DNA from 4 places in the Streptomyces sp. NPDC002911 genome. Region 3 is predicted to be linked to each of the others. Evidence: riboswitches for the same ligand, from Rfam matches in the RefSeq annotation. Region 3 holds a riboswitch; each other region holds the start of a gene.
The links. Region 3 has a riboswitch for cyclic di-AMP ahead of ACWD04_RS25245 (M23 family metallopeptidase). Riboswitches for the same ligand answer to the same signal wherever they lie in the genome.
Positions count from the first base shown of each region.

Region 1: it holds a riboswitch for cyclic di-AMP, as region 3 does, so the genes downstream of both, ACWD04_RS17900 (transglycosylase SLT domain-containing protein) here and ACWD04_RS25245 (M23 family metallopeptidase) in region 3, are expected to answer to the same signal.
Region 2: it holds a riboswitch for cyclic di-AMP, as region 3 does, so the genes downstream of both, ACWD04_RS24640 (M23 family metallopeptidase) here and ACWD04_RS25245 (M23 family metallopeptidase) in region 3, are expected to answer to the same signal.
Region 4: it holds a riboswitch for cyclic di-AMP, as region 3 does, so the genes downstream of both, ACWD04_RS12585 (transglycosylase family protein) here and ACWD04_RS25245 (M23 family metallopeptidase) in region 3, are expected to answer to the same signal.

Region 1 covers NZ_JBSFUO010000010.1:129,313-133,177, forward strand. The annotation lists gene ACWD04_RS17885 (cytochrome P450) at 1-534, shown strand, start outside; gene ACWD04_RS17890 (ferredoxin) at 589-780, shown strand; gene ACWD04_RS17895 (hypothetical protein) at 1,112-1,306, opposite strand; cyclic di-AMP (ydaO/yuaA leader) riboswitch at 1,382-1,542, shown strand; gene ACWD04_RS17900 (transglycosylase SLT domain-containing protein) at 1,545-2,420, shown strand; gene ACWD04_RS17905 (hypothetical protein) at 2,622-3,176, shown strand; gene ACWD04_RS17910 (SIS domain-containing protein) at 3,245-3,865, opposite strand, start outside.
Region 2 covers NZ_JBSFUO010000019.1:15,257-19,121, reverse strand. The annotation lists gene ACWD04_RS24650 (M16 family metallopeptidase) at 1-249, shown strand, start outside; gene ACWD04_RS24645 (M16 family metallopeptidase) at 276-1,658, shown strand; cyclic di-AMP (ydaO/yuaA leader) riboswitch at 1,849-2,016, shown strand; gene ACWD04_RS24640 (M23 family metallopeptidase) at 2,030-2,830, shown strand; gene ACWD04_RS24635 (GntR family transcriptional regulator) at 3,052-3,756, shown strand.
Region 3 covers NZ_JBSFUO010000020.1:48,258-52,122, forward strand. The annotation lists gene ACWD04_RS25235 (STM4011 family radical SAM protein) at 1-398, shown strand, start outside; gene ACWD04_RS25240 (SGNH/GDSL hydrolase family protein) at 421-1,248, opposite strand; gene ACWD04_RS25245 (M23 family metallopeptidase) at 1,411-2,331, opposite strand; cyclic di-AMP (ydaO/yuaA leader) riboswitch at 2,335-2,493, opposite strand; gene ACWD04_RS25250 (tyrosine-protein phosphatase) at 2,909-3,733, shown strand; gene ACWD04_RS25255 (DUF6126 family protein) at 3,743-3,865, opposite strand, start outside.
Region 4 covers NZ_JBSFUO010000006.1:244,577-248,441, reverse strand. The annotation lists gene eno (phosphopyruvate hydratase) at 1-382, opposite strand, end outside; gene ACWD04_RS12585 (transglycosylase family protein) at 710-1,402, opposite strand; cyclic di-AMP (ydaO/yuaA leader) riboswitch at 1,403-1,574, opposite strand; gene ACWD04_RS12580 (transglycosylase family protein) at 1,864-2,859, opposite strand; gene ACWD04_RS12575 (cytochrome P450 family protein) at 2,965-3,865, opposite strand, start outside.

The DNA of each region.
Region 1 (3,865 bases), on a different contig from region 3:
CGTGAGGCGGCCGAGATGGGCGTCCTGCTGCTGCTCGCCGGACACGAGACCACGGCGAACATGATCGCTCTGGGCACCCTCGCCCTGCTCGAGCATCCCGGCCAGCTCGCGCTGCTGCGTGACACCGAGGACCCCACCGTGGTCTCCGGTGCCGTCGAGGAGCTGCTGCGCTATCTCAACATCACCCACGGGGGCCGCCGTCGCGTGGCCCTGGAGGACATCGAGATCGCGGGCGAGGTCATCCGGGCGGGCGAGGGAATCATCGTGCCCAACGACATCGGCAACCGTGACCCCGAGGTCTTCGCCGACCCCGACCGGCTCGACCTCCGGCGCGACGCCCGGCGTCATGTGGCCTTCGGTTTCGGCGTGCACCAGTGCCTCGGTCAGCCGCTGGCGCGCATGGAGCTGCAGGTCGTCTACAGCACCCTCTACCGTCGCATCCCCACGCTGCGTCTGGACGCCCCGCTGGAGGAGCTGTCGTTCAAGCACGACGGAGCCGTCTACGGCGTCCACGAACTGCCCGTGGCGTGGTGACCGTGCACCCCCCACACCCCGCCGCACAGTGACACCGACGACGAAGGAGTCTTCATGAAGGTGATCCTCGACCAGGACAAGTGCGTGGCGTCCGGACAGTGCGTGGTCGCCGCCGCCGACGTGTTCGACCAGGACGACGACGGCATCGCCGTACTGCTCGACGCCACGCCGTCCTCGGACCGTGCCGACGACGTCCAGCAGGCCGCGGCCGTGTGCCCGGCACTCGCCATCATGATCCAGGACTGACGCGAGGCGGCCGGCCGGCGGACGGCGGGGGACGGGCCTCGGTCCGCAGTGGCCCGCAGCAAACCCTTACGGGCTGCTGCGGGCCACTGCTGTGCCGCGGCGCGTCCCTTGTCGCCGTGGTGCGCCCGGACGGTCGCCCAGTGCGGCTTCCGGCTGAGTTCGCCGCCCGGCCCCACCCATCGAACGGCAGCCGGGTCGTCGAGGTCATGGACCGGAATGCCGGCGGCTGCGGCAGCGATCAGTACGTCGGTCATGGCGGTCGCACTCATGAGCCGCATGTCCGATTTGGTCTGGTTTTTTAAATTAATCCCGTAATCCATAAAAGGCCATTTCATGCGACCTGACCCTCTTCGATCGGGAACAAAGCGCCCGAATCGGACTCCGTGACCAGGGTCACTTCGCGCACCCCGGACGCGGGGGTGCGGCAGCCGGTTCCCTTCTGTGCCAACGGGAATGGCCGGCGCGATGTGGGGTGGATTACATGAATTCCCGTGAATTGATCTTCCGGATGAATTGTGATCACCATGCCGGGCTTGTTCCTTTCCCTATTTCTCGCCTACGGTCGCCATCACTCCGGACGGAACGCCTAATCCTGCCGCCGTCCGGTTACCCGACCACTTCTTCGTGCGGCAGGAGCGGGGGACCCAAGTAAGCGCCGATCCGGTTTCCGGAGCGGCTCGGGGTGAAGTCGCATTCGTATGCGACCGGACATCTCCAGTCCGAACCCGACAGCTCACTTCGCAGGCGACGGAGAGGAATTCAGCATGCCCGAGAATGGTAAGCACCGTCGTTACAGGGCCAGTTCACTGACCCGCGGTATCATCGCCGTGAGCACGGGTGGAGCCGCCCTGGCCCTTCCTGTGATCGGTGCGACCGGCGCCTTCGCCGCCCCGGCCCAGCCGACCGCCGTCGAAAAGGCGGCGACGTCTACTGCCGTATCCGGCAAGGGAATTGCCGCGCAGAAGTCCGAGACCGGCGCCTATTCCGTCGTCGTGGGCGACACCCTCGCCAAGATCGCCCGTGAGCATTCTGTCAGCGGCGGCTGGAAGGCCCTGTACGAGACCAATCAGAAGGTTGTCGGTGGAAACCCCGACCTGATTCGCCCCGGTCTTCAGCTGACCATCGGTGCCAAGGCCGAGAACAAGTCGGCGGACAAGGCCGAGAAGGCCGAATCCAAGGCGTCCGACCGGGCCGAGGAGAGCGCTGACCGCGCCGACCGTTCGGAGCGTGCGAGCACCCCCGTCGCCGCCGAGGGCGCGCCCGCCACCGAAGCCGTTCCCGCCACCGAGGCCGTTCCCGCCGCCGAGACGGCCACGTACACGAACGACCTCGACGGCTGGATCAAGGAGTCGCTGGCCATCATGGCCGAGCAGGGCATCCCCGGCAGCTACGACGGGATCCACCGCAACATCATCCGCGAGTCCTCGGGTGACCCGATGGCCATCAACAACTGGGACTCCAACGCGGCGGCGGGTATCCCGTCCAAGGGGCTGCTGCAGGTCATCGACCCGACCTTCCAGGCCTACCACGTGCCCGGTACGTCGATGGACAGCTACGACCCGGTCGCCAACATCACGGCCGCGTGCAACTACGCCGCTGACAAGTACGGCTCGATCGACAACGTCTTCTCGGCCTACTGAGTCCTCGCCGAGGCGAAACCGCCGGCGCGCGGGCGTGTGACAGAGGGACAGGACTGACGGGTGGTACGGGTTCGGCGGAACCCCTACCACCCGTCAGTCGTTTCCGGAGGGGGTCGCGCCACGGCGGCCGGCGCACCGGCGACCGGCCGGCCGGACCCGGGCGACTGGTCTCGTACAGGTTCGTCGTCCATACTGCCCGCCGTGGAGCAGCGCATAGATTCGAAGATCAAGTCCGAGTTCGCCGCGGGGACAGACCCGGCGTACATCCCCGGCCTGACGGCCCCTGCCCCCGCGCGGACGGAGGCGGAAGCGGAGAAGGCGGCGCCCGAGCGCAACCCGAAGGCCGAGATCGTGGACGCTCATGCCGAGGGGGTGGCCGAGGAGGCCGTGGACGATTCCGCGGCCGCCGACGAAGCGGCCCCGGAGGACGCGGCCCCGGGCGTCGATACGACGCGTGAGGGCGCCGGTGACGGGGACGGCCCCGTCTTCGAGGTCAGCGACCGGCGCGGATCCATCAGGGCGGACGCCGAGGGCGTCCGCTTCCGGCTCGACGACCAGGAGGCGGAGTTCGACTGGTCCGAGATCGGGGCGGTCGAGGTCAAGACCGGCCGCTTCGGGCGCCGGTTCACCGTAACCGTCCACCTGTCGAGCCGCCGGTGGTTCAACGCCGAGGTCGAGGCGGGCGCCCGCAGCGACCTGAAGGCGTGGACGGCGGAGCTCGACGAGGCGCTGGACGCCTACTTCGAGGAGGCCTGACCCGCGTCACGGTCACGGCCGCGTACCGGGCTGCTCATCGGCCCGGTGCGTGGCATGCCCTGACCGCTTCAGGCCCCCGCTGCCGCGTCGAGCACCACGGAGCGGGTCAGATGGCGCGGCAGGTCGGGATCGAGGCCACGGGCCGCCGCGCGGGCGATCGCCAGGCGCTGGACCCGGACCAGGTCGGCCAGCGGGTCCAGGCCGCTCTCCACCCAACGGGCCCCGGTCGCCAGCACCCGCTCCCGTAGTCCTTCCGGAGCGGTGCCGAACATCCAGGTCGCGGTACCGGTCGTGGCGATGCTGATGGGGCCGTGGCGGTATTCCATCGCGGGGTACGACTCGGTCCAGGACAGGGACGCCTCTTTCATCTTGAGCGCCGCCTCGTTGGCGAGCCCGACCGTCCAGCCGCGCCCCAGGAAGCTGAACTGGGTGCATTCCAGGAGCCCTGCGGGCAGCGGCTCCGCCAGGGCGGTCTCGGCGTCCCGTACGACGTCCTCGGTGTGCAGCCCGAGATGGGCACGGAACAGGGTCAGCGCGGTGGTGGCGAACCTCGTCTGCACCACCGACCGTTCGTCGGCGAAGTCGAGGACGACCACGTCGTCGGCGGCAGCCATCACCGGGGTGTGCGGGTCGGCGGTCACGGCGACGGTCCGGGTGGTCCCCCGCAGCCGGGTGAGCAGATCGAGTAC
Region 2 (3,865 bases), on a different contig from region 3:
GAGTGGCTGGACCGGCTCGGCACGGTCTCCGGCCGCGCCGACGAACTGTGCCGGTACGCCGTCCTGTTCGGTGACCCGCAGCTCGCCCTGACCGCGGTGGGCCGGGTGCTCGACGTGACGGCCGACGAGGTCAAGGCCGCCGCCCAGGCGCATCTGCGCCCCGACAACCGTGCGGTCCTGGTCTACGAGCCGCTCGAACCGGCCGACGAGACGGACGGCACCGACGCGCACGAGGGGGCCGACAAGTGACCGACGCCGCCGTGACTGGAGTAGCGATGGAGTACCACCCGCAGCCGACCGCCGGCGAGGCCAGGCCCTGGGCCTTTCCCGCACCCGAGCGTGGCACCCTGCCCAACGGGCTGACCGTGCTGCGCTGCCACCGCCCCGGCCAGCAGGTCGTCGCGGTGGAGATCTTCCTGGACGCCCCGCTGGACGCCGAGCCCGAGGGTCTGGACGGTGTGGCCACGATCATGGCGCGCGCGCTGTCCGAGGGCACGGACAAGCACTCGGCGGAGGAGTTTGCCGCCGAGCTGGAGCGGTGCGGCGCCACGCTGGACGCCCACGCGGACCACCCGGGTGTGCGGGTCTCCCTGGAGGTGCCGGTCTCGCGGCTGCCCAAGGCCCTCGGCCTGGTCGCCGAGGCCCTGCGGGCCCCGGCCTTCGCGGAGAGCGAGGTCGAGCGTCTGGTGGGCAACCGCCTCGACGAGATCCCGCACGAGCAGGCGAACCCGGCCCGACGGGCCGCCAAACAGCTCTCCAAGGAGCTCTTCCCCGCCACGGCACGGATGTCGCGTCCGCGCCAGGGCACCGAGGAGACGGTCCGGCGTATCGACGCCGCCGCCGTGCGTGCCTTCTACGACGCCCATGTGCGCCCGTCCACCGCGACGGCGGTCGTCGTCGGTGACCTCACCGAGGTGGACCTGGACGCGCTGCTCTCCGAAACCGTCGGGGGCTGGTCGGGCAATGCGGGCCAGGCCCGGCCGGTACCCCCGATCACTGCGGACGACACCGGCCGTGTGGTCATCGTGGACCGCCCCGGAGCCGTGCAGACCCAGCTGTTGATCGGCCGGATCGGAGCGGACCGGCACGACAGCGTGTGGCCCGCCCAGGTTCTCGGCACGTACTGTCTGGGAGGCACCCTCACCTCGCGGCTGGACCGGGTGCTGCGCGAGGAGAAGGGCTACACCTACGGCGTGCGGGCCTTCGGACAGGTGCTGCGCTCGACGGCGCCCGGTTCCGCCTCCGGGGCGACCGGTGCCGCGATGCTCGCCATCAGCGGCTCCGTCGACACGGAGTCCACCGGCCCCGCCCTCGACGACCTGTGGAAGGTCCTGCGCACCCTGGCGGCCGAGGGGCTCACCGACGCCGAGCGTGAGACCGCCGTGCAGAACCTCGTGGGCGTGGCCCCGCTGAAGTACGAGACGGCTGCCTCCGTCGCGGGCACCCTGGCCGACCAGGTGGAGCAGCACCTGCCGGATGACTACCAGGCCGAGCTGTACGCGCGCCTGGCAGGGACCGGCACGGTCGAGGCGACCGCCGCCGTGGTCAACGCGTTCCCGGTCGACCGGCTGGTCACTGTCCTGGTCGGGGACGCCGCGCAGATCGCGGAGCCCGTGAAGGCGCTCGGCATCGGCGAGGTGTCGGTCGTCACCGGCTGACAGAACAGGACATGACGGACCCCGGCGAGCGCACTCCCGCTGGGGTCCGTCATATGTCCGTTTCGTAGAAAAAGCCGTCATTCATCCTGTGGGATGTGCGACAAAGGACCCTTTCCGTTTGGTGCGGGAAAGCGGCCCGCTCTAGCGTCGGCCCGGCTGTCCGCCAGACGACTGCCGCGTCCGCGGCGCCGGACAGTCATCGCCGAGTCCCCGTCAGGCGCGAGCCTGGGGAGCCGGGGACCCATGAAGTCCCTGGGGTGAATCGGATCCCTGTCCTCGTCGCAGGCTCAGGGGCCCGTAGGAGACCTTCCTGCTCCGAACCCGTCAGCTAACCCGGTAGGCGAGAAGGAAGGAAAGGATCCAGCCCCTCCATGGCGTTCATCCGTGCCACCGGGAAGCACCGTGCCCCGAGCCGCCTGACGCGCAAGAGCGCCGAGGCCGCCGGTATCGCGGCCCTGGCCACCGCCGGCGTCATCGGCACCCCGGCCTCCCCGGCCCTCGCCGCGGACTCCGAGGCCGTCACCGCCACCGGCCTGACCCAGGCGGTCGTCCTCGATACCACCCTCGCCGCGCAGATCGACGCCCAGGCGAAGGCGCAGCAGCACCAGGCCGACGTCGCCGCCGAGGCTGAAGCGAAGGCCGAGGCCAAGGCGGAGGCCGAGGCGAAGGCGGAGGCTGAGGCGAAGCGCAAGGCCGAAGCCCGTGCCAAGGAGGCACGCGAGGCCGAGGCGCGCGCCGCACGCGCCGCCGAGCGTGCCCGGCTGAACTCCTTCCACCTCCCGGTCGCAGGCTCGCACGTGACCACCGGCTACCAGTCCGGAGGAGCGCTCTGGTCCTCCGGCAGCCACTCCGGCGTCGACTTCCAGGCGGCGTCCGGCACCTCTGTCGTCGCAGTCGGCGCCGGCACGGTCGTGGAGGCGGGCTGGGGCGGCGCGTACGGCAACAACATCGTGCTCCGGATGAAGGACGGTACGTACACCCAATACGGCCACCTCTCCTCGATCGGTGTGTCCGTCGGCCAGAGCGTCGGCTCGGGCGAGCGGATAGGCGTCTCCGGCTCGACCGGCAACTCCACCGGGCCGCACCTGCACTTCGAGGCCCGGGCCACCGCCGAGTACGGCTCGGACATGGATCCCGTCGCGTACCTCCGCGCCCACGGCGTCCAGGTCTGACCCGCGCCGCACCACATCGCTCGGACGAGGGCCCCGGCATCCGCCGGGGCCCTCGCCATGTCCGGGTGAGAGGCCCGCAGAAGCCCCGCGCACGTGCTCCCCTGGCCAAAAGATATCCATGGATTACACCCCGCCATCGGAAATTCCAGCCGTTTGCAATAGAGTCACAGAACAGGCGTCGATCGGCCGCGTTTCGCGGGGATTAAGGCGGAGGTTCGGACATGCGCATTCCCGCGCATTCGGTATGCACGGCAATCCGTGACGACATCGTCTCCGGTGTCTTCGAGCGCGGCAGCCGCCTCACCGAAGAGGTGCTCGCACGTCGCTACGGCGTCTCCCGCGTCCCCGTACGCGAGGCGCTGCGCACCCTGGAATCCGAGGGGTTCGTCGTCACCCGCCGGCACGCCGGTGCCTGCGTCGCCGAACCCACGGAGCAGGAGGCCGCCGACCTCCTGGAGATCCGGATGCTCCTGGAGCCCCTCGGAGCCGCCCGCGCGGCTCAGCGCCGCACCGAGGCGCACCTCAAGGTGCTCCGCGGCCTGGTCAGGCTGGGGCAGGAGCGGGTGCGCAGGGGCGAGGGCGAGGATCTGCGCTCCCTGGGCGGCTGGTTCCACGAGACGTTGGCGCAGGCCTCGGGCAGCCCCGCGCTGATCGCTCTGCTCACCCAGCTCCGGCACAAGATCGCCTGGATGTACGTCGTCGAGCAGCCGGCCCGCCCCGCGGACTCCTGGGCGGAGCACGGCGCTCTCGTCGACGCCGTGGCGCGCCGGGACGTGGAGCGGGCCAGGGCTCTCGCCGCCCAGCACGCCGAGCGGGCCACCGCTGCCCACCGGCTGCGCCGCACGGACCTGCCGGGGCGCCCGGCGGGCACGGCCCGGGTGAGGACTTCGCAACACCCCGTAAACATCGCGGGAGCCCGCCATTAACAAGCGCACCGTATACAAAGAGGGTAATTATCGGAGGGCTTTCTTTTTGCTGTCCTGACTCGGGTTTTCGGAGCTCTCCACGAACCCGGTCAAGGAAATGCGAAAAGCC
Region 3 (3,865 bases):
CCTACACGGACGAGCAGGCGGACCGCTGGACGGCTCTGGACCCGCTTTTCCCCTACAGCAGGCATCCGCACCGCTCGCGCGGGCTGCCTTGCCGGACCGGCGAGTCGGTCATCTCGGTGGACGGTGACGGGACGGTGCGCCGCTGTCACTTCGTCCGCGCCGAGCTGGGCAATCTCTACGACGGCAGCTACCGTAGCTCGCTCGGCCCACGCGGTTGCCCGCTCGATGTGTGCGACTGCCACATCGGCTATGTGCATCTGGAGACACTGCCGTTGTACGACGTGTTCGCGGGCGGCGTGCTGGAGCGGATACCCGCCCGTCCGACGCGGACAGCCGCCCCGGACGGGCTTGTGGCGCCGGGTCCGGCCCGGCGACCGCTCCCCTTCGTCCGCCGCTGACGGTGTGCCGGCGGCTGAGCGGTCAGAGCGGCAGCAGGTCGGGGCGCTTGGCCTCGACGTGGTCCCCGGAGGACTCCCCGCGCAGTCGGCGGCCGATCCACGGGACGAGGTATTCACGCGCCCACTGGATGTCGTCGCGCCGCACCTCGAGCGTCCCGCGCTGTGCCTGCGGGGGCCATAGCTGGTCGGGGTCGGTCGGCACTTCAAGGCCGAGGACCTGAGCTGCGCGCAGCGCGACCCGGGTGTGCCCCTCCGGCGAGAGGTGCAACCGGTCGTTGTCCCAGGCCCGCCTGTCCTGCACGGACCGCAGGGACCACAGATCCAGCACCGGGCAGTCGTATCGGTCGGCGATGGACCGGACATGCGCGGTGAACATGGCGATCTTGCCCCGCAGGTGCTTGAGCACGGGGATGTCACGGGTGTCGAACCCTGTCGTGACCATAACGGTGCCGACCGTCTGGGTCAGCTCGGCAACCGCACGCTCGAAGCGTTCCGCCACGTCGTCCGGGTCGGAACCGGGACGGAGGATGTCGTTGCCGCCCGCGCAGAAGCTCACCAGATCTGGTGCCAGCTCCTTGGCGCGGGGGACCTGTTCCTCGACTATCTGGTCGAGGAGGCGTCCGCGTACGGCGAGATTGGCGTACCGGAAATTCCCGTGCGGGTCGTCCGCGGGGCCGACTATCGCATCGGGGACCGGGAGCTGGTCCGCGAGGAGAACCGCGAACCGGTCCGCCCAGCCGACGAGCGTCCCGTCGGGGCCGGGGTCTCCGACTCCCTCGGTGAAGCTGTCGCCAATCGCTGCGTACGACCCGATGATGCCTCGCTGATTGTTTCTCGAATCGTCTGCCACAAGGGCTTATCCTGCACCGGCGAATGTGACCTACGCGACCGTAATAAGGGGTTGACGGGGGGTGAGAAAAACCACCCGGTCAGTTTTTGGTAAAGCCGGAATAAGGAGGGGGCGGCGCGCCACCGCGCACCGCCCCTCTCCTTCACCGTCAGGTGCTGCCTCTCAGATGGAGACGCCGTGCGACCGCAGGTAGGCGATCGGGTCGACGTCCGAGCCGTAGCTCGGGCCGGTCCGGACCTCGAAGTGGAGGTGCGGGCCGGTGGAGTTGCCGGTGGAACCGGAAAGACCGAGCTGCTGGCCGCCGGTGACGGTCTGACCGGCCGAGACCTCGAGCGAGGACAGGTGGGCGTACTGGGAGTACATGCCGTCGCTGTGCTGAATGACGACCTCGTTGCCGTACGAGCCGCTCCACCCGGCGGACACCACGGTGCCCGGGCCGATGGACCGGACGCTGGTGCCGGAGGCGGCCTGGAAGTCGGAGCCCGTGTGGTAGCCGCTGGACCAGCTGGCGCCGGAGGCGCGGTACTGGGTGGTGACGTTGGGGTTCTCGACCGGGGCGGCCCAGCCGGAGCTGTCGCTCTCCGACGCACCGGCGTCGACGGTCTTCACAGCCGTCTCCTCGGTGGCGGCGGCCGGCTTCTCGGCCGGAGCGGCGGTCTTCGGCGTCGACGGTGCGGCGGCCTTGGAGGGTGCGGCCTCGGCGGACTTGCCGGCGGAGTCCGACGTCTTGGCGCCGAGGGTCAGCTTCATGCCCGGGAGGATCAGGCTCGGGTTCTCGCCGACGACGTCACGGTTGTCCTGGTACAGCTTCTGCCAGCCGCCCTTGATCTTCTTGTCGGCCGCGATCTTCGCCAGGTAGTCACCGGAGAGCACGGAGTAGCTCTTCGGGGAGCTCTTCCCCGCCGAGGCGGGGACGCCCTGGGCGGCACCGGACTTGGCGGCCGGAGCGGCCTGCTCGGCGGCATGGGCGCCGGTGGCGCCGATCAGCGGGAGGGCGAGAACGGCGCCACCGGTCCCCGCGGCAAGGACGCCTCGGGCGATCGTGCGGGACTTCGGACGACGGTGCTTGCCTTGTGCGGGCATGGGAATTCCTCTCCGTCGCCTACGAGGTGAGCTGTCGGGTTCGGACTGGAGATGCCCGGCCGCGCCGTGCGCAACTTAACCCCGAGCCGTACCGGATCCCTCCGGCCGGCGGCTTACCTGGTTCCCCCGCTCCTGCCACACGTGAGTCGGTGCGGATTCCGGGCGGCGGCAGGATTAGGCGTTCCGTCCGGATTGACCGTGACCGTAAGCGAGCCGGGACGCTGCGAACAAGCCGCGCATTGCGAACCGGAATCGACGCTTCATTTCTGGCACGAAATTCCCGTCACACTCCGTGGATTACAGATCTTGGCTTTCCGCGCAGCGTCCGGAATACCCCCTGGGCTCTTCACCACGCACGGTCACGGATATGATCCCGCTCACCCGCCTGAGCCCATCTACCCCACAAGCAGGGCATGTTCCACTAAATAGACCAATACGGACATGACGCGGACGTCGACTCATCGGGCGGGCCGACGTCACGGCGACATGGACGGTTTGCCTGGTGCAGCCATGTCGTATCGTCGCGGACGTGCCCCCGTCGGCGAGCGGCGCCGACGCCCGACACTCAGGAGTCCTTGTGACGCAGCTGCCAGCGGTCCCGCCGGCCGGCCCCGACCCGACGGACGTCAGTCTGGCCGGCGTCCGCAACTTCCGCGATGTCGGCGGGCTTCCGACCGCGGACGGCCGCACCGTCCGGTACGGGCGCCTCTACCGCAGCGGCCACCTCGCCCACGCCACCGAGGCCGACGCCGCCTTCCTCGCCGGGCTCGGCCTGCACACGATCTTCGACTTCCGCAACGCCGCCGACCACAAGCTCGACGGTCATGACGTAGAGCTGCCCGGCGTCCGGAATGTCAGCATTCCTCTCTCCGACCCGGCCGACGGCGCGGAGTTCTGGCGGCTGGTGCGCGACGGGAACATTCAGCAGCTCCGCTCGATCCTGGCCGACGGCAGAGGAACGGAACGGATGATCGCTTCGTACCGCTCGATCATCAAGGACCGCACCGCCGAACACAGCCGCGTCCTGCACGCGCTGGCCGAGGACAGTGTGCCGGCGCTGATGCACTGTGCTGCGGGCAAGGACCGGGCAGGCCTGTCGGTCGCGGTCTCGCTTCTCGCGGTCGGCGTCGAGAGGGAGGCCATCGAGGCCGACTACCTCAAGTCGAACGACGCGCACCGCCGCTACAGGGTGCGGCGCAGCGACACCTCGTCGGCAGGCATGTCCGACGAGGTGATGGAGCTGCTCAATCCGCTTTTCGGTGCCCATGTCGAGTACCTCGACGCGGCTTTCGCCGCCATCGAGGAGATATGGGGCAGCACGGACCGCTACATCCTCGAAGGGCTGAAGATCAGCCACGAGACCCGGGCGAAGCTGCGTGAACGCCTCGTCGAGGGCGCGTGACGCCGGGACTCAGCCCTTGCCGGCCACGGTGAACAGGAGAAAGAGGAAGGCCGCGACGACATGTCCGGCCACCAGATAGGCGAAGAGCCGGATCACGACACCGCGGGGCATTCGCCGCTCCTGGGTGTCCGC
Region 4 (3,865 bases), on a different contig from region 3:
GGTCGGAGGCCTCGGACGCGGCGTGCGCCACGGCCAGCGAGACACCGAGGATGGCGTTGGCGCCGAGCGAGCCCTTGTTCTCGGTCGCGTCCAGGTCGAACATCGCCTGGTCGATGAGGCGCTGCTCGGTGGCGTCGTACCCGACGAGCTCCGGGCCGATCTGCTCGATCACGGCGAGGACGGCCTTCTCGACGCCCTTGCCCTGGTAACGGCTGGGGTCGCCGTCGCGGAGCTCGATGGCCTCGAACGCTCCGGTGGAGGCTCCGGACGGAACAGCAGCACGTCCCGTGCTGCCGTCGTCGAGGCCGACCTCGACCTCGACCGTGGGGTTCCCCCGGGAGTCGAGGATTTCCCTGGCTACGACGACGTCGATGGACGGCACGAGGCATCTCCTTCTGGGATCTGACACTGGTTGTGCAGGGTCACTGTGGCCTTGCGCCACGAGCCTAACCGGCTCGGCCCGCTCCGTCGGCCGTCCGCCCGTCCCCTGGGACGAAAAAGGACCCGAGGACTTGCATTCCGGGCAAAGCTCCAGAATTTTACTGGCAAGTAACTACAAGAACCGAAGGCTCACCCTCACGGCGGGCTCGCGGCCTGTCCCCGCCGACGGATGCCCTGCACGGCCCCGGCGCGGCCCCGGCCCGGCACGCGGGGGGCAGCGCGCCGGGCCGGGCCTTCGGGGCAGGAGGGGGCCCCGGGGCGATGGTGACTACTTCAGGTGGAGCTGCTGACCCGGGAAGATCAGGTCGGCGTCGTCGACGATGTCGTCGTTCAGCTTGAAGAGCTTCTCCCAGCCGCCCTCGGCCTTCTTCGCGTCGGCGATCTTGCTGAGGGTGTCGCCGGCCTTCACCTTGTACTCGCCGTCGCCCTTCTCGACCTTCTGGCCGGTCGGGGTGGTGACGGTCTTCGCGGGGGCCTCACGCTTCTCGCTGCGCGTGGTCGGCTGCTCGGCCTTGCGCTCCGGCGCGGCCTGCGGGGCCGTGTCGCCGATCTTCTCGGAGCCGGTGTCGACACCCGGGTCGACACCGTCGTCCGTCAGGCCGCCGGCACCGGCGCAGGCCCAGGCACCCGGGCCCTGCAGGTCGAGGAGCTTCTCGGCGGCCGCTATCTGCTGGCTCTTGGTGGCCAGGTCGGCGCGGGCGGCGTACTGGGTGCCGCCGGCCGCCGCCCAGCTGGACTGCGAGAACTGCAGGCCGCCGTAGTAGCCGTTGCCGGTGTTGATGGACCAGTTGCCACCGGACTCGCACTGGGCGACGGCGTCCCAGGTGTCGACGGAGGCAGCAGAGGCGCCGGTCGCGCCCATGAGCGGTACGGCGACGGCGGCACCGGTGACACCGGCCAGGGTCGCGATACGGACGGCTTTGGACGGGCGGCGGTGCTTGCCCTTGCTGGAAAGCAGCATGGTTCTCCTCACCGACGCCTACGAGGTGAGCTGTCGGGTTCGGGCCTGTGAGTTGCCCGGTCACCCGCACTCGCGGACGACTTCACCCCTAGCCGCACCCTCACCCGTCTTCCGACGGCCGGGTCCGGCGCCTACCTGGGTCCCCCGCTCCTGCCTACGGCGCTTTACGCGTCGGTCTCCTTCGGCCGACGGCAGGATTCGGCGTGACGGTCGAAGGTGCCCGCGGTGCGAGCGGCTCCGACCGTAAACACACACAACCCCCGCGTTCAACGGTGGACATAACGGCCAATCAGTGCGTAACACCCGATGGGGCGGGTTGTTTTCGCAGGTCGGAGCCAATATGGACGGATCGGGCGGACTGAGCACACCAGTTGAAGCAAAGAGACCCATGTCTCACTTATGCATAAGTGGACATAGGTCTCTGAACTACCCCAGTTTTCAAGGCGTTTTCGTGCGTGTGATCAGTTGGCGGCGGTGGTCTCCGCCTGGTCGCCCTGCGCGTTCGCGCCGACGAGTCCGAGGTCCAGGCTCTGGCCGGGAAGAATCAGGTCCGGGTCGGAGCCCAGCTCGTCCTTGTTGGCCTCGTAGAGCGCGGACCAGCCGCCCGAAAGCTCCTGCGCGTCGGCGATCGTCCAGAGGTTGTCGCCCTCGCGGACGGTGTACGCCCCCTCCGCCCCCTGACGCGCCTCGGAGTCGCCGCGCGAGGCGTGCCGGCCGGCGTCCCGCCCGTCGTCGGGACCGGATCCGGCGCTCGCCTCGGGGGCCGGGGTGCCGCGGTGCTTTCCACCCTCCGCCCCGTCACCCTTCGAGGCGCCGGACGCCTCGGAGGCCTCGGGCACCGGAGTGGCGGACGGCGACGTGCCGGCCTCGTCATCCTGGTCCGCCGTGTCGTCGGGCGCGTTCCGGTCCGCCTCACCCGTCGGGTCGGAGCCGTCGGACTTCTCGGAGTCCGCGGAGCTGTTCGCTTCGTCGTCCGCGTCCGCCGGATCCGACGCTTCGGACGAGGGGGTCTCGGACGGGGTCGCGGTGTCCGAGGGCTCGGCGGTCGGCTCGTTGCCCGGGTCGACGCCGGGCAGCGTGCCGTCCACGACGAGCCCGGAGATCACCGCGCAGCTGGACCACGCCTGGGGGCCCTTGTCGTCCAGCACCTTCTCCGCGACGGCTATCTGCTGCGAGCGGCTGGCGAGGTCGGCGCGGGGCGCGTAGTCCGTGCCGCCGTAGTCCGACCAGTCGTCCTGCGAGAACTGCAGGCCGCCGTAGTAGCCGTTGCCGAGGTCGGCACTCCACATGCCACCGCTCTCGCACTCGGCGACCCGGTCCCAGGTCGACGTGTCTGCGGCTTGCGCGCTGCCCGCGCCCAGCAGCGGGATGGCGATCGCCGATCCCGTGACGCCTGCGGCGACGACGATGGCGGGTGCCTGGCGAGGGCGACGGTGTCTGCCGGTCGCGGAGCCCATGGGATTGCCTTCCGTGTGACTGACATGTGACGGGTGAGTCGAACGGTGAACCTAGCCCCACTCGAACGTGTGTCACAAGTCGATGCAGCGGAGATCACGTGAAAGTCACAGAGATGACAGCCTGTCACCTTTTTCGGCTGAATACCCGGGATCGAACTCGACGGGAAGTGTGCGTAGTCCACGCATGATGAGCCCGCCGCGCCATCGCAAATCGGTGGGTTCCGCAGCGAGCCGCAGGTCGGGAAGGCGTCTCAGCAGGGTCGCCAACGCGACCCGGCCCTCCAGCCGGGCCAGCGGCGCCCCCAGGCAGTAGTGGATGCCGTGCCCGTATCCGAGGTGCTGATTGTCACTCCGTGCGAGATCCAGGGTGTCCGCATCCTGGAACCGCTCCGGGTCCCGGTCGGCGGCGGCCAGCACCACGAGAACGGGGTCCCCCGCCGCGATGTCCTGCCCTCCCAGCGTCACGGGTTCGGTGGCGTAGCGCCATGTCGCGAGCTCCACCGGCCCGTCGTAGCGCAGCAGCTCCTCAAGGCCCGTGTCGAGCAGTTCCGTCTCCCCCGCGGCCAGCGAGCGTTCCAGGCGTTCACGCTGGGACGGGTTGCGCAGCAGAGCGTAGGTTCCGTTGCCGATGAGGTTCACGGTTGTCTCAAAACCGGCGAACAAGAGGATGAAAGCCATGGCTGCGGCCTCGTTCTCGCTGAGGTGCTCGCCGTGATCGCTCGCCCGGATCAGCCCGGAGATCAGGTCGTCGCCGGGGTTCTCCCTTTTACGGTGGATGAGTTCGGCGAGATAGCCGCGCATCTTCTTGACCGACCTGGCCACTCCGCCCCGCGGACCCCCGCCGTGCCGGATCATCATGCCCGCCCAGTCGCGGAAGTCGTCCTGGTCCTCGCGCGGCACCCCCAGCAGGTCACAGATGGCGTAGATGGGGAGCGGGAAGGCGAAGTCATGGATGAGGTCGGCGTTCCCCTTCTCGATGAAGTCGTCGATGAGGCGGTCCGTCAGT